2 regions of the Paenibacillus wenxiniae genome follow, and region 2 is predicted to be linked to the other one. Evidence: riboswitches for the same ligand, from Rfam matches in the RefSeq annotation. Region 2 holds a riboswitch; the other holds the start of a gene.
What was found. Region 2 has a riboswitch for glycine ahead of sdaAB (L-serine ammonia-lyase, iron-sulfur-dependent subunit beta). Riboswitches for the same ligand answer to the same signal wherever they lie in the genome.

Region 1 (6,145 bases), on a different contig from region 2:
GAAGGGTGTACGTGCCGTCTGCTTGTTTTTCTACGACAGGCTCAGGCAGGAATGGAAGCAGTTTGCTTTTCACACCGACTGGGCCGGCACCTGGACCACCGCCACCGTGTGGGGTACTCATCGTTTTGTGCAAATTCAAGTGAACGACGTCAAAGCCCATATCACCTGGACGGGCGATACCCATGATCGCATTGGAGTTAGCACCATCATAGTAGAGCAGACCACCTGCTTCGTGTACAACCGCAGCGATCTCGGTAATTTGTTCTTCGAACAAGCCGAGTGTATTCGGATTGGTCAGCATCAGGGCGGCGGTATCCGGGCCAACGGCTGCACGCAGTGCATCCAGATCGACCAGTCCACGTTCATTGGAAGGAATCGTTACCGTTTGGAAACCAGCTACGGTTGCACTTGCTGGGTTCGTACCGTGCGAGGAGTCTGGCACGATCACTTTAGTACGATGTTCGCCGCGTTTTTCGTGATACGCGCGGATCATCATCAGACCTGTCCATTCGCCATGTGCACCAGCAGCGGGTTGCAACGTAACAGCATCCATGCCCGTCAACACAGCCAGATCATTTTGTAACGTATGCAGCAGTTCAAGAGCACCTTGAATGCTTTGTTCTGGCTGGTACGGGTGGATTTTGGCAAAGCCAGCATAACGTGCCACATCTTCGTTCACTTTTGGGTTGTATTTCATCGTACAGGAACCGAGTGGGTAGAAGCCATTATCGACACCGAAGTTCAGGCGAGACAGCTCGGTATAATGACGGATCACATCCACTTCATATACTTCCGGCAATGCAGCAGCTTCACTGCGCAGCATATGTTGCGGAATCAGGCTGCTCAGGTCTGCCTGTGGTACATCGCATTCCGGTAAGGAGTAACCAATACGACCGGTCTGACTTAATTCGAAAATTAACGCTTTTTCCTTCGCCACAACCGTTGGTTGCGTTGGGTTCGTTTCGACAGCTTGCGATTCATTCGCAGTTAACGTTTCGTTTGTCATAGCGATGCCTCCAATTCGATTGCCAGTTGATCGATTTCCGCTTTGGTGCGTTTTTCAGTGACGGCGAACAGCATATGACCGGACAATTCGGGATACGACAGACCGAGATCATATCCGCCGATAATTCCTTTTTCCAGCAGCTTGCTGTTAACGGCGGATGCAGAAGCGCCTTCCGGTAAACGGATGACAAATTCATTAAAGAATGGAGCGGCAAATGCCAATGTGCAGCCTTTTACGGCTGCGATCGTTGTGGCAGCATAATGCGCTTTTTGCACATTCAATCCGGATACGTCGACCATACCTTGTTTACCCATCACAGACAGGTAGACCGAAGCACATAGCGCTAGTAGTGCCTGATTGGAACAAATGTTGGACGTTGCTTTATCACGGCGAATATGTTGTTCACGCGTTTGCAAAGTAAGAACGAATCCGCGCTTGCCATTACGGTCAGTCGTTTGACCTACGATCCGTCCTGGCATACGGCGCATCTGTGCTTGCGATACAGCGAAGAACCCACAAGTTGGACCACCGAGTGACATGGAAATACCGAGTGGCTGGGCATCGCCGACTACGATGTCAGCGCCAAGCTTTCCAGGTGCTTCCAGCAGACCGAGTGAGATCGGATTCGTACTCACGACGAGCAGAGCGCCATGCTCATGCGCCAGCTCAGCAGCAGCGCGAATGCCTTCAATACCGCCAAAGAAGTTAGGTGATTGTACAAGTACCGCTGCTGTATCGTTATCCAGCACATCAGCCAGTGCACTAATATCGGTTACGCCATCGCCATAAGCGACTTCAACCACTTCCAGATTTAGACCGCGTGCATAGCTTCGTACAACCGCACGGGATTCCGGATGAATCGTAGAGAAGGCGACAATTTTGTTGCGGCGCGTAGCTGATGCAGCAAGTGAAGCCGCTTCAGCCAGTGCTGTTGCGCCATCATACATGCTGGCATTGGCAACAGCCATACCTGTCAATTCACAAATGTACGATTGAAACTCGAAAATCGCTTGCAATTCACCCTGGCTAATTTCCGGTTGATACGGGGTGTAGGCTGTATAAAATTCAGAACGAGAGATGACATGATTAATAACAGAAGGAACATGATGATCGTAAATGCCTGCACCGAGAAAGCTAGTATAGCGATCGGTATCCGCATTGCGGCCAGCAAGTATGGAAAGGTGACGAGTCAAGGCGTATTCGTCCAGCATACCTGACATTGGCATCGTGCCCTCGTAACGAACCGAAGCCGGAATATCTTTAAACAATTCCTCTACAGAAGACGCGCCGATCACAGCCAGCATGTCGGCTTCATTTTGCGCGGTCATCGGAATATAGCGATGGGATTTCATAAGTTATGCTCCTTTCGGCAACGGATTGCCGTAATATAATCAAGCGAATCGTTCCTAGCCCTATGTTTGGACTGGCGATCAATCTATACAACAGTGAAGCTACATATAGGCATCAACAATAGATGGATCAGGTAAAAAGCTTACGATTTTACCGGCTGACGTTTGTAAAATGGAGCTTTCACGACTTCAGCCTTCAACTGCTTGCCACGAATTTCTATTTCAAGCGGTGTGCCAAGCTCTGCGCTGCTTGCTTCGATTAAAGCGAGACCGAGATTACGTTTTAATGTAGGCGACTGTGTGCCTGTCGTGACTTCACCGATCTGACGACCATCGCGGAACACCGGGTAGTGGGAGCGTGGAATACCGCGCTCTAGCAGCTCGACACCGACCAGTTTACGTGGAACGCCATGTTGCTTTTGCTCGGCAAGCGTTTCACGACCGATAAAATCGCCCTTGTCCAGCTTTACGAAAAAGCCAAGTCCTGCCTCCAGCGGTGTAATATCAGCGGATAGCTCTTGACCGTATAACGGTAGCTTCGCTTCAAAACGAAGCGTATCACGCGCACCGAGACCACAGGCGATCAGACCATCGCTTTCACCTGCTGCCAGCAGGCCACTCCAGATCGCTCCAGCTTGCTCGGCAGGGCAGTAAATTTCAAAACCATCTTCACCGGTGTAACCTGTACGAGAGATGATCACCTCAGCGCCGTATAGCTTCACATCTGTTACAAAGGTAAAACTCGCCAGCTCAGCCAGCGCTTCGGTGCCTGCCACTTTACTCATAATCGATGCAGCGAGCGGCCCTTGCAGTGCAATTAGCGCCGTTTCGTCCGAAATATTATTGAGCTGTACATCGTCCGGTAGATGCTGCTGGAGCCAATCGATGTCTTTATCGATATTGGATGCATTCAGTACAAGCATGTACAAATTTTCATGAATCCGGTAGACGAGCAAATCATCCACGACACCACCGTTTGGATAACACATCAATGTGTATTGTGCCTGTCCATCTTGCAGGCGAGTCACATCGTTCGTTAGCATCTTTTGCAAAAAGGCTTCGGTGCCTTTACCACTGAACATCACCTCACCCATATGCGATACATCGAATAGTCCAGCACGTTCGCGTACAGCTTCATGTTCTTTTTGAATACCGTAAAACTGTACAGGCAAATCCCAGCCTCCAAAATCGATACAGCGTGGGTTGCCGGTTTCAGCATATAGCGGGTAAAGCGGTGTTCTTTTCAGCTCGGTTGTCATTTGGCTCACCTCAAATTCATAATATGAACGGTTAAGCGATCGACAGACTGTGAAGAAGCTCAGTTCAGCCTAAGATCGTCATGAAGAGCAAAGCTTATTTATGTTGTGATAGCATCTTGTTAACGTTGGCTGTAAAAAGCATGCCTACCTAACAAAAAACAATCGTTCTGCAACAAAACACAAAAAACAGGAAGGACAGGGAAGAAACGGGTGCAAAACCCGCTCGTTCCATTGTCCTCCCTGTCCTTGATACCTGAGAGTTACCTTGCCGCCTGTCAGCTTGGTGCTGATGGAGCTGAAATGAATCGTTCAGCCGGTTCAAGCAAGTTTCCCCTTTGGTGATCCGCTGCGCGCCTTGCTATGCGCCGGATGCTCTCCAGAGCCGCGTCCAGTACAGGTCCCTTTTACCTGAGAGATTCACCGTTTCCGGCTTACTCCTTCGGCGCTGCCATCGAGTGGTCAGTCTCTCCCTGTACGTTCATCCGCTTCCATATGATGTTATGTATTTCCGAACATTCAATCACTAAACGATCCAAAATGTATGTTTATTATATTAATACTTGATTGAGTAAACGATGTCAAGCCTCTTGACAGCGCAAACTCGCTTACTATACTCTTGTGGCATTAGGATACCAACATGACAAGAATCGGAGGAGCATAAACGATGAGCGAGATTAAGGATCAATTGTTGTACAGCAAAGAGCATGAATGGGTGGAACGGGTTAGTGACGATACGGTACGTATCGGGATTACCGACTTTGCTCAGCATCAACTGGGAGATATCGTATTTGTAGAGCTGCCTGAAGATGGACGCACGGTAAGTGAAGACGAAGAAGTAGGTACGATCGAATCGGTTAAAACCGTTTCGCAACTATTTTGCCCGATTGCTGGAACCGTAAGCAAGCTCAATCCTGATCTCGAAACCGAACCAGAACTCGTAAACTCCGATCCATACGGCCGCGGCTGGATGATTGAGTTGAAAGTAGACGGCGACCTGGATACAGCTCTGTCTACATTGCTGGATGCAGCTGCATACGCGGAGCACGCACAGGATTAAGTCGTTCGCGCATACGTCAAATATATGCCGAAATGTCCTGAAAATGAACGAATGCATGCTTCAAATATACTAATGCTTTGAATACGTAAAAACGTAATATGAAGCTTTACACGTACAATACCCGGGCGCGACGGCGTTCGGGTATTTCTATAGGGATCGAATCGTTTATAACATACAGAAGTGAAGGATGAAGGTAGTAGTGAAGCAGAAGTAATAGTAATAAATAATAAAGCTGAGATACAAAAGTGTAAGGTTGACGGAATAGATCGGTTTCAAATTAAGTAGGTGTAGAAAAGCAATGAAAAGATAGCACTTACATAAAAGCAATCCAGAGCAGCCCAACGATACTTTATCCACTTTATTTAACTATAAAAGGAGTACGATCCACGATAAATCCAGCATAATTAACTACGAAAAAGTAATAGGAGTGAGAGCGATTAAGTGTCCAAACCATCAACTTATCGGATTGTACCATCACAGCACAAGTCGATATCAAACCAAGGCATATAGTATAAGATAGAAGGGAATACAGCATATATAAATGCAACAAACAACGTTTTATCGCGGTATCTCTACACTGGAACGACAAAACCATTTGCAAACATCATGCCTGTCCTCAGTATAGCATACGCCTTTGCCCTTATGCGCTACCCAATTACACTCCACTTATTAAAATTCTCAAAACGATATCCTTTTCCAGCAAGCACGATCACAACCGATGCGTAACTTAAACCGTATCCGTTTAAAGTTCTAGTAATGCCTCAAACAAGTACGCAGCTTCGCAGCCCATTGCATTCCCAATGAAAGGAGCCACACCTATGAATACCCGACGTATACTGATCACAGGCGCCAATTCCGGTATGGGACTCGCCTCTAGCATTGCACTCGCCAAGCAAGGACATGAGGTCATTATGGCATGCCGCAACGAAGAACGCGGACAGCAGGCATTACAGCAAGCACGCGAGCAAAGCGGTTCGGATCAATTGACACTGATGCAGTGCGATCTTGGTTCGCTGAAACATATTCATCAATTTGCCGAGCAATTTTATAAGCAATATGATCGTTTAGATGTGCTGCTTAACAACGCCGGTGTCGTTAATTTGAAGCGCAAAGAAACCGAAGATGGCTTCGAAATGTCGATTGGCGTCAATCATCTCGGTCACTTTTTGCTGACACGTCTGCTGCTGGATGCGCTGAAGCAGTCACCGTCCGGACGCATCGTAACGGTAGCTTCGGGCGCGTATAAGATTGGAAAAATGCACTGGGACGATCTCCAGCTACAGCATGGCTATAATGTTGTTAAAGCCTATGCCCAATCCAAGCTGGCCAATCTATATTTCAATCACATTCTAGCGGAACAACTGCAAGGCACGAATGTGACTGCTAACTGTCTGCATCCCGGTGCGGTAGCAACAAGTATCGGTGTCGATCGAGATACCGGTTTTGGTAAACGATTGCTCGCTGGGCTGGCGCA
Region 2 (6,145 bases):
CTATCCGGGCGTATCGAGCATTTCGGCTTCCGCGCTGCGTGTCGCTACTACAGCAGCACTGCAATACTGGTCGGATCGCTTTGATGAGTTCAATGTCAGTCACGAAGAGATCAAACAACGTGCAGGACGTGATACGCTCGCTTTTCAAGACTTTGAAGGAACACGTATTATCCTTGTTGCCGACAATAACGAGCAAGGTGTTGCACCGGGTCATGCTTGGAACGGCTCAGACGTGCCTGTCGCATACGGTATTCTTGGACTCGGCCCGGTCACACTGACGGTCGCAAAGCCTGATGCTACAGTAATGATTTTGACAGAAGTGCTTGGCTTCCGCCGTGTTGGTTCCTATCCATCACTTGTCGGTGAGCAGCATGCCGATATCGAAGTGTATGCAACCGGTGAAGGCGGTGCGGGCGCTGAAGTTCATATCGAGACGCGTCCAGATTTGCCAGTCGCGCGGCTTGGGCGCGGCGGTGTGCACCATGTCGCTTTCCGTGTTCCGAACGAAGCGGAATATGACGTATGGGCGAATCGCCTGACTGGACTCGGCATTCCAAACTCGGGTAAAGTCGATCGTCACTACTTCCGTGCGCTGTATTTCCGTGAACCTAATGGTATTCTATTTGAACTATCCACAGACACACCGGGATTCGATGTAGATGAATCGATGGATTCACTCGGCGAAACGCTATCCCTGCCCCCATTTCTGGAAGGACGCCGTGCAGATATTGAAGCCAAACTTCGTCCGCTGGTGTTGAACGATTAATGATTAGCGGTCATGATGACTAGTAACAATCCCCTTCATTCTACAGAGTGGAGGGGATTGTTTTCGATTTCTGTGATATGTAATATGTGGTGTGCTGTCTATTGTATCATGCAGATGCTTTTGTTATGGATACGTTTGGTGCACGATTTTGACCGTTATGCAGAATAGTTTGCTCTCATTCTACGTTAGGCTATGATTCGGTTTATGGAACATTAGCAGCAACATAATATGTATATTTTATAGGCAAAATAAAAAGGGACTGTCCGCAGACCGTCCCTTTCTATCATTTCAAACACAAAAGAATACTTTTTACATAAAATGCTTAGCCGCCTTGATTCTCCCGACGACGTCGCAACTCTTCAGTAATTTTACGCCCGGTTGGTGTCTGTGCGAGACCGCCACGCGCCGTTTCGCGGTGCTCACTTGGCATCGAGCGACCGACCTGTAGCATTACATCAACGACCTCGTCAGATGGAATCGCGCTCCGTACTCCAGCCAGCCCCATATCTGCCGCTGCCAGCGCATTCACCGCACCCAAGCCGTTACGCACGATACATGGAATCTCTACCAGACCTGCAACTGGATCACAGATCAGACCGAGTGTATTTTTCAGGGCAAGTCCGACCGCATGCATGGCTTGCTGCGGTGTACCGTTACGCAGCTCTACAACAGCGCCTGCCGCCATACCGATCGCCGAACCGACCTCTGCCTGACAACCGCCTTCGGCTCCCGAAATCGAGGAGTTATTCGCAATCACATAACCGATCGCACCGGCTGCAAATAAACCGAGCACCATTTGCTCATCACTCCAGCCAAATCGCTCCTGTGTACTCACAAACACACCCGGAATAATTCCACATGAACCTGCGGTAGGGGTCGCGATAATGCGTCCCATCGATGCGTTCACTTCGGACACTGCCAGCGCATACGACATCGCCCGCGTCGAATGACTGCCTGCGGCGGTCTCGCCCCCGTTTAGATAGTCATACACCCGGCGCGCATCACCGCCCGTTAAGCCACTGCGCGATACGGTATCTTCATGAATACCACGATGCACCGCTTCTTTCATCACTTCATAATAGGCGGTCATCTGCTCCACCACTTGCTCACGCGATACCCCTGTTTCTTTTACCTGTTCTACAATCATCAGCTCAGCAATCGAGCATTGTCTTTCCTCACATAAGCGTACAATATCCTGTAATGTACGAAATTGCATACTATCCCTCCTTCCTAATCCAGATCGATGACGATGGCACGTGTCACATGAGTTAATGCTTCGATCTGTTTCAACACAGATGCAGATGGCGCACCATCTAGCTCGATCAATGTCATCGCTTCACCACTACGTGATTTGCGATCCACGTCCATAAAACCGATATTCAGTTCGCCTTCACTTAGCGTGCGAGTAATATCTGCCAGTACCCCTTTGCTATCCATATGCTCCACAACGAGCGTTGGATACTGACCGGAGCCTTTGACATCAAAGCCGTTCAGCTCATGAATCTCAATATTGCCGCCCCCGATCGATGCTCCAGCCAGCTCAGCCTGCTGCTCACCACACTTCAGACGTAAACGTACAAAGTTCGGATGCGGGTAATTACCTGACCCTTTACTAAACTGAATCGTCATGCCCTGTTCATCGGCAATCTCTGCCGCATCCGGTAAACGCGGATCATCCGTACTATAATCAAGCAATCCGCCTACAAGGGCCAGATCGGTTCCATGACCCCAGTACGTTTCGGCAAAAGAACCATATAATATAATGTCCGCATGTTCTGGTAACTGACCAAGCAACTGACGAGCTGCTCTGCCGAGTCTTGCCGCTCCTGCCGTATGGGAGCTGGATGGACCAACCATAGATGGGCCGATAATGTTAAATACATTTTTAAAACGCATACGCTTCCCCTTTTCCGCTGCTGCATAGTATGAGCAGATGCTGCTGTTCTATCCTTAGGTAATGCCATTTGAAAACACGCACCAAAAAAGGACAGAATACAGCCTGCATGGCCTGTATGCTCTGTCCTCGTTACCTGAGAGTTTGGACGAAACGAAATCCCGTCATACCCCTTGGGTGGCTATTATGCTCTCTCCAGAGTTGCGTCCCAAAGCGGTTCCTGTTACCTGAGAGATTAACTGACGGCTGGCAACCGGCAGCTTGCTCCTTCGGTGGCGGACCACATTCGTCCGCAGACTCTCCCGCTCTATTCATCCGCGTTGTATGATGCGCGGGAGCATTGCTGTTTCCCGAACATGTTTCCAATCATTCCTAGCTTAATGCAGCGAATGAAAGCTGTCAATGCTTACTCATAGACGAATCATATCATGTGCTTCCGGCGCACCCGGTTCATCGGCTGCGGGTAGTTGAATCGTGAAGATGGAGCCTTTCCCCCTCTCTGATTTAAAGCTTAATTTCCCACGATGTGCATCGATAATCCGTTGTGCAATATACAGTCCCAGACCCGTACCTCCAATTCGTCTTGCCTCTGCCACACCCGAACGGAAAAATTTCTGAAAAATACGCGGCTGATCCGACTCGGCAATTCCGATACCATAATCCTCAATCTCGATCATAACGCTGTCTTCCTTTTCAAGCAGACGAATGTCTATCGGTAATTCTGCGGCTGAATATTTGAGCGCATTACTAATCAGATTACTAATCACCTGAATCATCCGGTTATGGTCACCTACAATATAGACTTCATGATCCGGCGTGGATAAATGTAACCGATCGCGCTGCTGAATATCCCATTGAAAGCAAACGACCTGTAACAATTCATTTAACCGGATACGTCCCATCATATAATCGACGCGTCCGGCATCGATCCGCTGACTATCGAGGAAATCATCCAGTAATCGCGACAGACGTGTCCCTTCAAACTGAATCGTATTCATAAACTCACGCCGCTTGGCTGCTGGAATATCTTCGTACATCGATAGCATTTCAATATAGCCCATAATCGCAGACAGTGGGGTACGCAGCTCATGGGATACGACAGCAATCAGCTCATTTTGCAGCTGCTTCATGCGGCGCTCTTCGGTACAATCGCGGAAAGTGAGCAGGAAACCCTGGCTAACATTCGTTTGCAGATCATCAAGCGGTGTCATACGCACACATAACAACAGACCGCTTCTGCTTTTAATGATCATATCCTGCTCCCAATCTTCCTGCCCTTCAAAATAACGCTGTAAGCGATCATATAATGAATAAGCATCTGGTTCCAGTTGCGCTTGCACCTGCTCTAACAGCTCTGATACAGGGTGACCAGTATTATCTTCTAATTTGAACAAAATTTGCATCGTCGGATTAATAAACAATGTGCTGCCCTGCACATCTCCGATCACAATGCCTTCCTGTACATTTTGCAACAAATTACCGGTAATCTGCTTCTGCTTCTCTACAGCTACCTGTTCCTCCAGCAAACGATCCGTCAGCTGCTTCACCTGACGCTCATGCTCACTATACTTTTGCTGTGCCTGCTCCTGTTCAGTCAGATCATGTACGAAAAAGGTATGCATCGCCTGACCTTCATTTAGAATCTCACTGCGCATCAGCTCGGCACGAAATGTAGTGCCATCGGTACGAGTCACTAGCACGGTGCTGCTTTGTCCGCCTGATGAGGGTTCATCAATCTGAATAAACTGAGATAATGGTGTGCCAGTCACCTCTGTCAGCTCACATTGAAGCAACTGTTCAGCAGCTGGATTCATTTCAGTAATACGAAGTTTGCTATCGGTGGAGATAATACCATCTACCGCAAGCCGCAAAATCGCTCTTTTTTGTGCCTGGCTCTCTGCCAGATCAAATGTACGCTCAACGACCCGTATTTCCAGCAATTCTTTATCCTTTTTAATCTGTACAAATTGTTTTTCCAGCGTATCGACCATGCTCTGGAAATTGCGAATCAGCTGGCGAATTTCTACAATATAACTTTGCGGCCACTTCACCCGTTCACTGCTACCTAATCGACTCGGAATATGATCCGACGCCTCAATTAACAGTTGCAGCGGTCGCGCAAGCGTGCGACTAATGAGCTGCGCCAGCAAAGCAGCGATCACAATAATAAATAACATCCGAATCATCGTTTGCAAATAGAAATTGTACATCGGATACAAATAATACGAAAAAGGTAACACCATAATCAGCTTATTACCGTCCTGTAATGAAGCATACAGTACAAAATTGGATTGCTCCCAGCGTTCCAGCAAATACTCGCTTTGCAATGGATACTGCTCGTACACCTGCACTCCATAGCGATTCAGTAGTAATGTCTGCTTGTATAATGCTCCATTATTGACAAAGCTTGCAGCTTCATCCCAGGTAAACGTCGATTCGATGACGGTTCCCTTTGGACTGATCAGAATGGAATCCACAGTAAAATCCTGCTTATACTCCTGCATGAGCTGGCGCGTTTTGAAATCATTTTGATTGATCTCCTGCATCTGATCAATATACATACGCGAGGAGCGTTCCAAATTCGTCGAACCCCAGCGTATCACATCATGAAATTGCTGGCTGCCATTAACAAACAAAATGAGAATCGAGCTAGCCATAATTAACACCAGCAAATATTTAAAAATAACACTTCGTATCGAAATGATATAGACCGGCTGCTTGCCAATCGGAACACGCTTGAGTAAAAAACCGACAACAGTAGACGCAATCAGTGCGTTTACGATACCATTAAGGAGGCGGTTAATCAGCAGTAACCAGATCAGATTCGTATTGATCTCCACATGATACACAAATAAGTTCATCACATAATAAATCGGTAAAGCGAGCGTGATCCAAAATAAAATATCTAGCTTTAATAGCATAATATTGCGAAAATATCGTAAACCAATCGCTATGAATGCCAGTTCAAACGTATGAACAACCAGTGTTTGCGTATACGCATGGTACAATACGAACGGCAAATTGATTAGCAACATAGCTGGCCAGGCAAACGAAATACCATACAATCGCAAAATAATCAAAAGCGCAGCGCTACCAAACACAAATACAAGCGCAAACGAAAGGTTTAAAACCAGTCCGTTAAGTATGATTCCTAAGATGGTCAGAAGGAGTGTACCGATCCAGGGTGACTTGAACAAATGAAGTATTTTGTATTTCATAACCAACGGCCCTTTCCATCACGAACAGCAGCTACTTCAAACGATCTGGCATTCATAGCATACTTGATCCCAATTCTTAATAATGCAGACGACTATAATGACTATTTCATAGTGTTGTCAAAAATATTCCATATCCCCCATATCGTCTATCAATGGTACAATATATGCGTATTTACCAGCAGGCAGACACATCGATTGATAATGACTAAGTAATTAAGATAATACGATAAATTCATTATACCTGCAAATACATGATCCGAGAATCAT

Region 1: another riboswitch for glycine. It lies ahead of gcvT (glycine cleavage system aminomethyltransferase GcvT); the one in region 2 lies ahead of sdaAB (L-serine ammonia-lyase, iron-sulfur-dependent subunit beta).

Annotation. Positions count from the first base shown of each region.
Region 1 is NZ_JBCGUH010000011.1:100,504-106,648, forward strand. Features, by position in the region: gene gcvPB (aminomethyl-transferring glycine dehydrogenase subunit GcvPB) at 1-937, opposite strand, end outside; gene gcvPA (aminomethyl-transferring glycine dehydrogenase subunit GcvPA) at 1,003-2,358, opposite strand; gene gcvT (glycine cleavage system aminomethyltransferase GcvT) at 2,499-3,614, opposite strand; glycine riboswitch at 4,000-4,096, opposite strand; gene gcvH (glycine cleavage system protein GcvH) at 4,279-4,671, shown strand; gene AAHF22_RS18005 (SDR family oxidoreductase) at 5,490-6,145, shown strand, end outside.
Region 2 is NZ_JBCGUH010000007.1:202,800-208,944, forward strand. Features, by position in the region: gene AAHF22_RS14555 (ring-cleaving dioxygenase) at 1-766, shown strand, start outside; gene sdaAA (L-serine ammonia-lyase, iron-sulfur-dependent, subunit alpha) at 1,089-1,982, opposite strand; gene sdaAB (L-serine ammonia-lyase, iron-sulfur-dependent subunit beta) at 1,997-2,662, opposite strand; glycine riboswitch at 2,782-2,861, opposite strand; glycine riboswitch at 2,865-2,975, opposite strand; gene AAHF22_RS14570 (ATP-binding protein) at 3,071-5,878, opposite strand.